3 regions of the Lacticaseibacillus jixiensis genome follow, and region 3 is predicted to be linked to each of the others. Evidence: riboswitches for the same ligand, from Rfam matches in the RefSeq annotation. Region 3 holds a riboswitch; each other region holds the start of a gene.
What was found. Region 3 has a riboswitch for lysine ahead of ACGG90_RS02390 (ABC transporter permease subunit). Riboswitches for the same ligand answer to the same signal wherever they lie in the genome.
Positions count from the first base shown of each region.

Region 1: linked by a shared signal. The riboswitch ahead of lysA (diaminopimelate decarboxylase) and the one ahead of ACGG90_RS02390 (ABC transporter permease subunit) in region 3 are both predicted to bind lysine.
Region 2: linked by a shared signal. The riboswitch ahead of ACGG90_RS13915 (amino acid permease) and the one ahead of ACGG90_RS02390 (ABC transporter permease subunit) in region 3 are both predicted to bind lysine.

Region 1 is NZ_BAAFPR010000015.1:55,525-58,803, reverse strand. Features, by position in the region: gene dapD (2,3,4,5-tetrahydropyridine-2,6-dicarboxylate N-acetyltransferase) at 1-553, opposite strand, end outside; gene lysA (diaminopimelate decarboxylase) at 588-1,886, opposite strand; lysine riboswitch at 1,974-2,152, opposite strand; gene ACGG90_RS10190 (aspartate kinase) at 2,378-3,279, shown strand, end outside.
Region 2 is NZ_BAAFPR010000035.1:3,122-6,400, reverse strand. Features, by position in the region: gene ACGG90_RS13915 (amino acid permease) at 251-1,645, opposite strand; lysine riboswitch at 1,768-1,934, opposite strand; gene budA (acetolactate decarboxylase) at 1,994-2,704, opposite strand; gene alsS (acetolactate synthase AlsS) at 2,978-3,279, opposite strand, start outside.
Region 3 is NZ_BAAFPR010000002.1:204,990-208,268, forward strand. Features, by position in the region: gene ACGG90_RS02385 (mannose/fructose/sorbose PTS transporter subunit IIA) at 1-721, opposite strand, end outside; lysine riboswitch at 1,196-1,365, shown strand; gene ACGG90_RS02390 (ABC transporter permease subunit) at 1,466-3,043, shown strand; gene ACGG90_RS02395 (amino acid ABC transporter ATP-binding protein) at 3,040-3,279, shown strand, end outside.

The DNA.
Region 1 (3,279 bases), on a different contig from region 3:
GGACACCTTCTAAAACCACGGCGTTGGCGCCGATCATCACGTTATCGCCAACGCGCACCGGTTCGGCGCTGGCCGGTTCGATCACGCCGGCTAAGACAGTGCCGGCACCGATGTGGCAGTGTTTGCCGACTTGCGCGCGGCCGCCAAGCACAGCGCCCATGTCGATCATGGAACCGTCGCCGATTTCGGCGCCGATGTTGATGATGGCGCCCATCATGATCACGGCGTTATCGCCAATGGCCACTTGGTCGCGAATGATCGCGCCAGGTTCGATGCGGGCGTTGAAGTTGCGCACATCAAGCAGCGGTACGCCGGTGTTGCGCCCGGCGGCTTCGACGTATTGGTCTTTGATTGCCGCAGCGTTTTGTTCAAGCACTGGCTTGATCTGCGCCCAATCGCCGATAACCGTACCTTGATGCTTGCAATAGAAGGTGTGCACCGATTCGGGAAAATGCAGCTGGGTCAAGTCGCCTTTAAGGTAAACTTTCACCGGGGTGGTTTTCTTGGAATTGGCAATGGTGTTGATCACAGTTTGGGTGTCTAAAGTTGGCATGTGAGTTGTTTCCTTTCCTTATTAAAAGCGGCGATCAGTTTTGGCTGTCATAGCGTAAATCATTGTGGATCAGATCCGCATAGGTTTCATGGCGCACGACCAGTTGGGCGTGGCCGTTTTCGGCAAAGACGACAGCGGGGCGGGGGTTGCGGTTGTAGTTGGAAGCCATTGAGTAACCGTAAGCGCCAGTGGCCAGCACCGCCACCACGTCGCCAGCCTTGGTGGCAGGCAGCTTGGCGTGATCGATCAAGATGTCGCCGGATTCGCAATACTTGCCGACCAAATGCACATCTTCAACAGCCGGCGCATGCGGCGCATCTGCTTTAACCGCTTCGTATTCGGCTTGATACAACGCCGGGCGAATGTTGTCGCCCATGCCGCCGTCAACGGCGACATACGGCCGCAAGCTTGGCACATCTTTGCGGCTGCCTACGGTGTACAGCTGATAACCGGCCGGGCCGACAATCGAGCGGCCTGGTTCGATCCACACGGCAGGCGTGGCAAAAGGCAAGTCTAAGCCTTTTAACGTCTTTAAGATCGCTTCAACAAAGTCTTCGGCTGGCAGCGGTTCGTCGCCTTCAACATAGCGAATGCCAAAGCCGCCGCCAACGTTTAAGACCCGCGGCACAAAGCCCAGCTGCTTGTGCCAATCAGTTAAGATCGAAGCCAGCTTCTTGGTGGCGCCGATGAAGCCGTCTAAGGCGAAGATCTGACTGCCGATATGGGCGTGAATGCCTGACACATCCAGTTGCGGATTAGCTAAAGCACGGCGAGCGGCTTCTAAGGCTTGGCCGGAGTCGACGTCAAAGCCGAACTTGCTGTCGGTTTGACCGGTGGAGATGTAAGCGTGGGTGTGGGCGGAGATCCCAGGCGTCACCCGCAACAAGACGGCTTGCTTGCGAGCTGGTTCTGCTTGCAGCAACTCACCAAGCAGATCCAGTTCATCGAAGTTATCGATGATAATGGTGCCGACATGAGCGGCCAAGGCTTCTTGCAGTTCTTGGCGCGACTTGTTGTTGCCATGGAAGGAAACATCTTGCATTGGGAAATCTGCAGCAATGGCGGTGGCCAGCTCGCCGCCGGAAACGACATCGACATGGCAAGCTTCTTGGGCGGCAACTTGATACATTGCGATGGTCGCGAAAGCTTTGCTGGCGTAGCTCACGGCGTAATCCACGCCTTGTTCTTCAAACACCCGCTTGAACGCGCGGATCTGGCGGCGAATGGCGCCAACGTCATAGACGTACAATGGGGTATGGAATTCTTCGGCGATGTCTAAGGCATCAACATCACCAATGGTCAAATGGCCTGCAGCATTAGTTGTGATTGACATGGTAGTACACTCCTTTATGGCTGAGACAAAAAATAAGGCCCTTTTGTTTGGTTGCTACCAAACAAAAGGGTCCCATTGTGGGTCGATCGTCTGGATAGCGCCCCGCCAATATTGTTGGCGACAGTGTAGCCGCTTTTCACGTCTACCCCAACAACTGACGTCACCACAACGTCAGCGTTTCGGCGACCGCCCCTTTCAGCCGATGTCATTGCAGCGTGGACTGCTCGATCGGCGTACTATTGTTGGTCGCAACCTCTATCTCGTATTTATCATGAGTCTATAATAAAACTCGGCGTTCGTCAAATCGAATTTGCCCAATTATTGCCCCAAGCGGCCTGGCGCGGGCTAAAAATATATTTTGTTCTAATAATGGCCGGCAAAAATGCCACATTTTTGCATTAGTCGCGCTAGGCGTCGTGGCGAATGTGTGTTAGACTTCTTCTCAAAATCACAATTATTCACATCATTTACTCATGACGGGGGCGTTTCTAATGCGCGTAGTTAAGTTCGGCGGGTCCAGTCTGGCCGATGGCACACAATTTGATAAGGTCGTGGCGATCATGAAAGCCAACGCCGCACGCCAGGTGGTAGTCACCAGTGCACCTGGCAAACGGTATCATGACGACATCAAAGTCACTGACTTGTTGATCACTTATGCCAAACAGGTCCAAGCTCATGCGGAATACGCCGCGACGGTAGCGGCGATCGTTGAACGCTACCGCCAAATCGCCGCGCATTATTTGCTCGACGATGACGTGATCGCCCACATTCACCAAGAAATCGCGGATTTGGCGCATGAACAATTCAAGAACGCCGATTATCAAATGGCTGCCTTCAAGGCTCACGGCGAGAAGCTCAACGGCTACTTGTTATGCGCAGTGCTTAACGCCAGCGGCATCAAGGCCGCTTATGGCGAACCTAAGACTATTGGCTTAACCGTCAGCGATGACCCTAACGACGCAGAGGTCCTAGCAACCACTTACGCGCATTTGGCCAAGTATCAGCGGCCGGATGGGATCTTGGTGGTGCCAGGCTTTTATGGCTATACCGAAGCCGGTGCGATCGCGACGTTTTCTCGCGGCGGTTCGGATATCACCGGGGCGATTTTGGCGCGCGGCTTTGATGCTGAGTTGTATGAGAACTTTACTGACGTGGATGGCGTATTTGCCGCCGATCCGCGGGTCGTGAAGAACCCGGCGCCGATCGCCACCATGACTTATCGGGAAATGCGGGAGCTGTCTTATGGCGGCTTCGGGGTGTTCCATGATGAAGCGATCTTGCCGGCCATTGACGGGCAGATCCCGATCAACTTGAAGAACACCAACGAACCTGACCACCCAGGCACCATGATCGTGCCGGAAGCCGGCTTCACCCCGCAACATGCGGTGACTGG
Region 2 (3,279 bases), on a different contig from region 3:
CGTGTGGCATCTAGTAAGACTCGTGCACTTGGCGAGGCTTACTAGATGCCACACGCGGCAACTTTTGAGATTTGCAAGGCGAGCGCAGCGAGTGCAAAGCTCAAAAGTTAGGCGGAAAACACGCAGCGACGTGGAGCGCAGCGGAGCTAGTTGCGCGTTTGCAGCCGGCCGCACCGCCTGCGCCGACGCTTGCCCCGCGCGCCGAAGCCTCAACGCTCCGGGATCTTCGTCGAGCGCCGCTGCGCTTTGGTTACTTGCGATGTTCGCGATGCGGGGTCAAGTCCACTTCCGCAAGCGGGATCAAATGCGTCTTGTGTTTGACCTTATACCACACCAACAACACGATAAACAATGGGATCGACATGTAAGATACCAACAAACGGCCGATTTCAAAGTGTTTCACCGACTGCAAGTCTTGGCCCAAGATCACCACCAAACTCATCAGAATTGCCAAGATCGGCCCGATCGGGAACCATTTGGCGTGATAAGCCAATTCTGACAGATCATGACCTTGCAACATGAACGCGCGCCGGAAGCGGTAATGTGACACCGCGATCCCCAACCATGCCAAGAAGCCGGTCAAGCCGCTAGCTGCCACCAACAGCTGATACACACTAGGCCCCATGATGCTGGATAAGAACGTCAACGCCCCTACCGCCGTGGTCACCAACAAAGCCGGCAGCGGCACGCCGCGGCTGTTGGTTTTGCCAAAGATTCGCGGGGCAAAGCCGGAATTGCCCATTGCCCACAACATGCGTGTGGATGCATACATCCCCGAATTGGCACTGGACAACACCGACGTTAAGATCACCGCGTTCATCACCGAAGCCGCCCCAGCCAAGCCAATGCGCTTAAACACCAAGGTAAACGGCGAAATCGCCACATCACTGGCGCTGGCGCCAAGCAAATTCGGCGACGTGTAAGGAATGATCGCCGCAATCACCGCAATGGCTAAGATATAAAACAACAAGATTCGCCAGAACACCTGCTTGATTGCCTTGGGAATACTGGTTTCCGGCGTTTCGGACTCGCCGGCAGTGATGCCGATCAACTCCGTGCCTTGAAACGAGAAGCCAGCCACCACAAACACCGACAATGTCGCCGGCCAGCCGCCAACAAAAGGCGCCGCTTTGATCGTGTAGTTGTGAAAGCCGATTTTTGAACCGCCAAGGATCCCCACAATCGTCATGATCCCTACCGCCAAGAATACCAGCACAGTAATCACCTTGATCAGTGACAACCAGTACTCGGTTTCGCCAAAGCTTTTGACAGAAATAATGTTGATCACAAAAATCAACAACAAGAAACTTAAACTGAAAATCCACCCTGGCACTCCAGGCAGCCAGAAATGCATCACAATCGCAGTCGTGGCAATGTCCACGGCCACAGTGATCGCCCAGTTGAACCAATAATTCCACCCTAAAGCAAAACCCACCGCCGGGTCGACGAAGCGGCTGGCGTATTCAGAGAAACTGCCAGACACCGGGATATAAGTCGCCATTTCCCCAAGGCTGGTCATTAGGAAAAATACCATCACCCCAATGGCCAAATAAGCGAGGATCGCCCCGCCTGGCCCAGCCGTCGCGATTGCGCCACCGCTGGCGACAAATAATCCGGTACCGATTGAACCGCCTAACGCGATCATCGACAAGTGGCGCGTTTTTAACTCACGGCGCACCTGCGTATGTTGTTCTTGACTCACGATCTATTCCCTCACGATCTCCATTATCGGCGTTGATGATCCATTGCGCCTGAAAGAAACCGTTCAGACCAAATAGCGCACCGCCAAGCGACAGTCCAAGCGGTATTTCCGCTTGGCCCAAGTCGTGAGTGCCAATCACGGCTTTCGGCGCCGGCCCCTTTTGACAGCTGTTGCGTCTTGGCAGACGTCTCAACAGCTGCGACTAATGACCGGCGCAACCTCTATTTTTACCGGATAATAGTATAACAAAAAGCCGCCGGCATTGGCCAGCGGCTCTCAGGACGTTCTCATTTACTTCTCAGCTAATTTGATATCTTCGACGATCTTGTTGCCTTCCAGATCTTCTTTCTGGAAATCGGCATCTTCAACTGGCAAGTGCAAGCGCAAGTCAGAGAACTGCTGCAAGCCTAAATCTGCTTCAGCCACATCCATTTGCAACAAATGCCCGCCGAACTTGTGGTCATCACTTAAGAAATGCAAGTGAAAACCAGGCGCCGAAACGCCGGCATACAGTTGCGGAGAATAATAGCCCACCACTGTACCAGTGACATCGTCGGCTTCAAACAAAGTCTGTGCTTCAGCGGTTTGGCGCAGCGTAGGATATGGTGCCGTTTGGGCGCCGACCACGCGCGTTTGCACATGGTTGAAGCGGCCATGCATCCGGACACCTGCGAAAGTGTTGCGCGTCTTCAGCACAGATTCGATTTCAGGGCGAATGTCGGCATCCTTAAAGTTGTGCACCATTTCAGCGTGTTGGAACTGCGCATAATGCACATTGGCAAAAGGCACCTTCTCGTCAGGCTGAACCACGCGGATCTTGCCAGAAGAAGCCACTTGATAAACCACGCCGTCTAAGATCACTAATTCACCGTCTAAACCGGCCAGCGTGCCGATCCCAGTGTCCCCGTGCCGCATCAGCTCCCCAATGGAAAGCGTCCCGGCAAATAAGCCAGGTACTAGATTAGCCAAGGTCCCGTGTTGGAATAACAATGAACTCATGATGTCCCTCCTGTAAGGCGTGTTTCGTTCGATGGGTTTATTATACGCCTTGCTCAAAACAAAATGCAACACAGATGGTAATCTGTTACACAAGTGATTGATTACACAATCATAAACAGTGTAATATCAAGGAATTCCCCCGATGATTGTGCACGATAAGCTGATACATTATAATTCTTGATCTACCATCAAACTTTGTGAAGTCAGCAAATATCACAACAAAACCGGCCTCAGCAAGCGGATCGATCCGCTTATTGAAACCGGCTTTGGTCAAGATTAGTACAGTTGATCTTCCAACATGGCTTGGCTGAGCTTGATGTTATCAGAATAGTCAACTGGGATATCAACGACCACTGGGCCGTTTGTGGCAAAGGCTTCGTCTAAGACCTTACCTAATTCGGTTGGCTTATTGACGCGCAAACCTTTGGCCCCAAAGCTTTCGGCATACTTCACAAAATCAACCGGCCCAAAGTCAACACCTGCGGCTTGGCCGTATTTCATTTCTTCTTGGAACTTCACCATGTCATAATGGCCATCATTCCAGATAATATGCACAATGTTCAAGTGACGGCGCACGG
Region 3 (3,279 bases):
TTTCGAATAATAGCAGTGCACGTTCGCCGCCGAAGTGCTGATCGTCTTTGGCGATCTTGATCATTTGATCAACTGGCACAACATGGGCATGGACGCCGCCAGGTGCGGCGTCGGTGATCAATTGCTTTCTCAGCTTATCGCGGGCCACGTTGTCAGAAACAACGATGATACGCGTTGGCTTAACAGACTTGGACCAAGCAGTTGCGACTTGACCATGCAACAGACGAGAATCGATACGGGCAAGCACGTATTCGAGCTTGCCTGGCTTGCCGGCATTGCCGCCAGTGGCCTTTGGTGCAGCCGCAGCTGCAGGCTTTGGCTCCAGGCTTTCCGGCTTGATCTTGACGCCATCGCGCCCTGCTTCCACCAAGTGTGCTGCGATTTCGTGTGCCGAGGTCATCGACAGACGTGAGCCATAAGCTTCAATGAGCATTGGCAGGTTCAACCCTGTGACAATTGCCCACTTGTCCTTATGTGCTTCGAACAAACCGTTGGATTGGTTGAATGGTGAACCGCCCCACAGATCGACTAAGAACAACACTTCGTCGTCTTCGCCGAACTTCGCAATGGCTTCTTCAAGGTGCTTCTTGAGGTCGTCTGGGCCTTCGTTAGGCATGAAAGTTACTGCTTCGACTTTCTCTTGCTCACCGAAGATCATCTGACCAGATTGCTTGATGCCAGCGGCGAATTGCCCGTGACTAGCAAGAATGATTCCGACCATTGTTTGTCGCCTCCTAAATAATATTTGGGTGCAGTCTACGCTGCGCTGAATAAATAATAAAAGTGCGCAGAATATGACCGGTAAATGAATCCCCAGAAATTAGTATGCCGTTCTCCCGCGGGTTTTGCAATCCCTTTCTTGACGTAAAATCGAGCGTTTTCATGAAAGGTCTATGCCGCTGGGACTGAGCCGAATATTTTTTTGTTAATTTTTCTGGACTAAAGCTTGCATGAATGCAGGCAAAGCCGGTAAAAGCGGGCCGGTATAAGCTCGGCGTTTGCACGTCAGCGGCGATTTACATGCGTTACTAACAGAGAAAACGCTTCTTAATTTTCGGCAATCGTTTTCCTTGTTCTTGAGTTGTTGGTGTAGGATATCCCTTACGACTTAGGCTGATGTCAGCTTAGCGGCCATGGGTGATTGACGGTTGGTGACTGCTTGGGTTATACTCAACGCCAGACAAGTGAATATCCACCAAGAAATAGAGGTCGCGGGTGGTGACGAACGCAATGGAGGGCCGAAGCCCATTGAAATTGCCTTAAGCATCCCCGCCGAAATCTTCGGCGCGATTCGGCGCGCCTTAGGTTGGGCCAAGCGACAACATCGCTTGGACTGTCGCAGCAATGCGGAGCGCTAGATTTGGTTTAACAACGAAATCGGGGACCGACAATTTTCTAATATTGTCGGTCCTCTTTATGTTCTCTCTATTCCTTCGGTTGGCAAAACACGAAGGAGGAACTTGTTATGAAGAAAGTGTGGCTCACCCTTAGCGGGGTCATCGCAGCGATCGCCATGTTCTTGGCGCTGGCTGCGCCGGCTCCAGTCAGCGCCAGCGGCACCTTGAAAGTCGGCATGGAAGCCGGCTATGCGCCGTTTAACTGGACGCAATCCACCAGCGCTAACGGCGCGGTGAAGATCCAAGGCTCCAGCGAATACGCCAATGGCTACGATGTGCAAATGGCCAAGAAAGTGGCCAAAGCCATCGGCAAGAAAGTCATCGTCGTCAAAACCAGCTGGGACGGCTTGCCGCCAGCTTTGACTTCCGGCAAAATCGACGCGATCATCGCCGGCATGTCGCCAACTGCAGAACGGCGCAAAACCATTGACTTCACCAACACCTACTATGCCTCCAAGCTGACGGTGGTGGTGCGGCGTGATTCCAAGTTCGCCAAAGCCAAAAGCATCAAAGACTTCAAAGGCGCCAAGATCACCGCGCAATTGTCGACTTTCCATTATCAAGCCATCAAGCAAATGAAAGGCGTCATTAAAGAAGAAGCCATGAACAACTTCCCTGCCATGCGGGTGGCTTTGGAATCCGGCACCATCGACGGTTATGTCTCTGAAGTCCCAGAAGGCATCACCGCCCAAGACGCCAACCCAGATCTGACTTACCTCAAGTTCTCTAAGGCCAACGGCTTCAAAACCAACCCAGAAGACGTCGATTTGGCCATTGGCTTGCGCAAAGCAGATCCTGATAAGGCCAAGATCAACGCAGAATTGGCCAAGATCTCCACTGCCGAGCGCAACAAGATGATGAAAGAAGCCGTGGCTGTGCAGCCAAACACCGCCAGCCAAGGCAACTGGTTCATGAACATCTTGAAGCACTACGGTCCGATGCTGCTGCGCGGCACCGGCATGACCTTGCTGATTTCTTTGGTCGGCACCATCGTCGGCTTCATCATCGGCTTGTTAGTCGGCATCATCCGCACCATCCCCAAGCCTAAAGCCAAAGGCAAGCGCGGCTTACAAGCTGTGATCAACTGGCTGCTGGCAGTTTATATCGAAGTCTTCCGCGGCACGCCAATGATCGTGCAAGCCGCTGTCTTGTATTATGGGGCTGCCCAAGCTTTTGGCATCAACATGAACAAGACCATGGCTGCTTTAGTGATCGTCTCGATCAACACCGGGGCGTATATCTCTGAAATTATCCGCGGCGGGATCATCTCCGTGGATGAAGGCCAGTTTGAAGCCGCGCATGCGCTGGGCTTCACCCACTTGCAAACCATGATGAAAGTCATCTTGCCGCAAGCGGTGCGCAACTCGCTGCCAGCCGTCACCAACGAATTCATCGTCAACATCAAGGATACGTCGGTGCTGTCTGTCATTTCAGTTTCCGAACTGTTCTTCTCTGCCGAAACGGTGGCGGGCCAGAACTTCCAGTTCTTCCACACTTACCTGATCGTCAGCGGCATCTACTTGATCTTGACCTTCACCATCAGCCGCTTGTTCCGCTTGATCGAAAAGCATATCGATGGGCCGAAGAACTATAACGTCATGAACAACCAAATGCAGATCCAAACCCCTAAGGAGGCGGGAAAATGAGCGACGTGATCATTCAAGTGCAGAACCTCAAGAAAGCCTTCGGGACTCATGAAGTCTTGACTGACATCAACTTCGACGTCCACCAAGGCGAAGTTGTCTCCATCATTGGCCGCTCCGGTTCTGGGAAATCCACCTTGTTGCGCAACATCAACTTATTGGAAGAACCAACCGGCGGCGATATCTTATTCCACGGCAAAAGCATCCTCGATCAGAACTTCGATTTGCCGCATTATCGC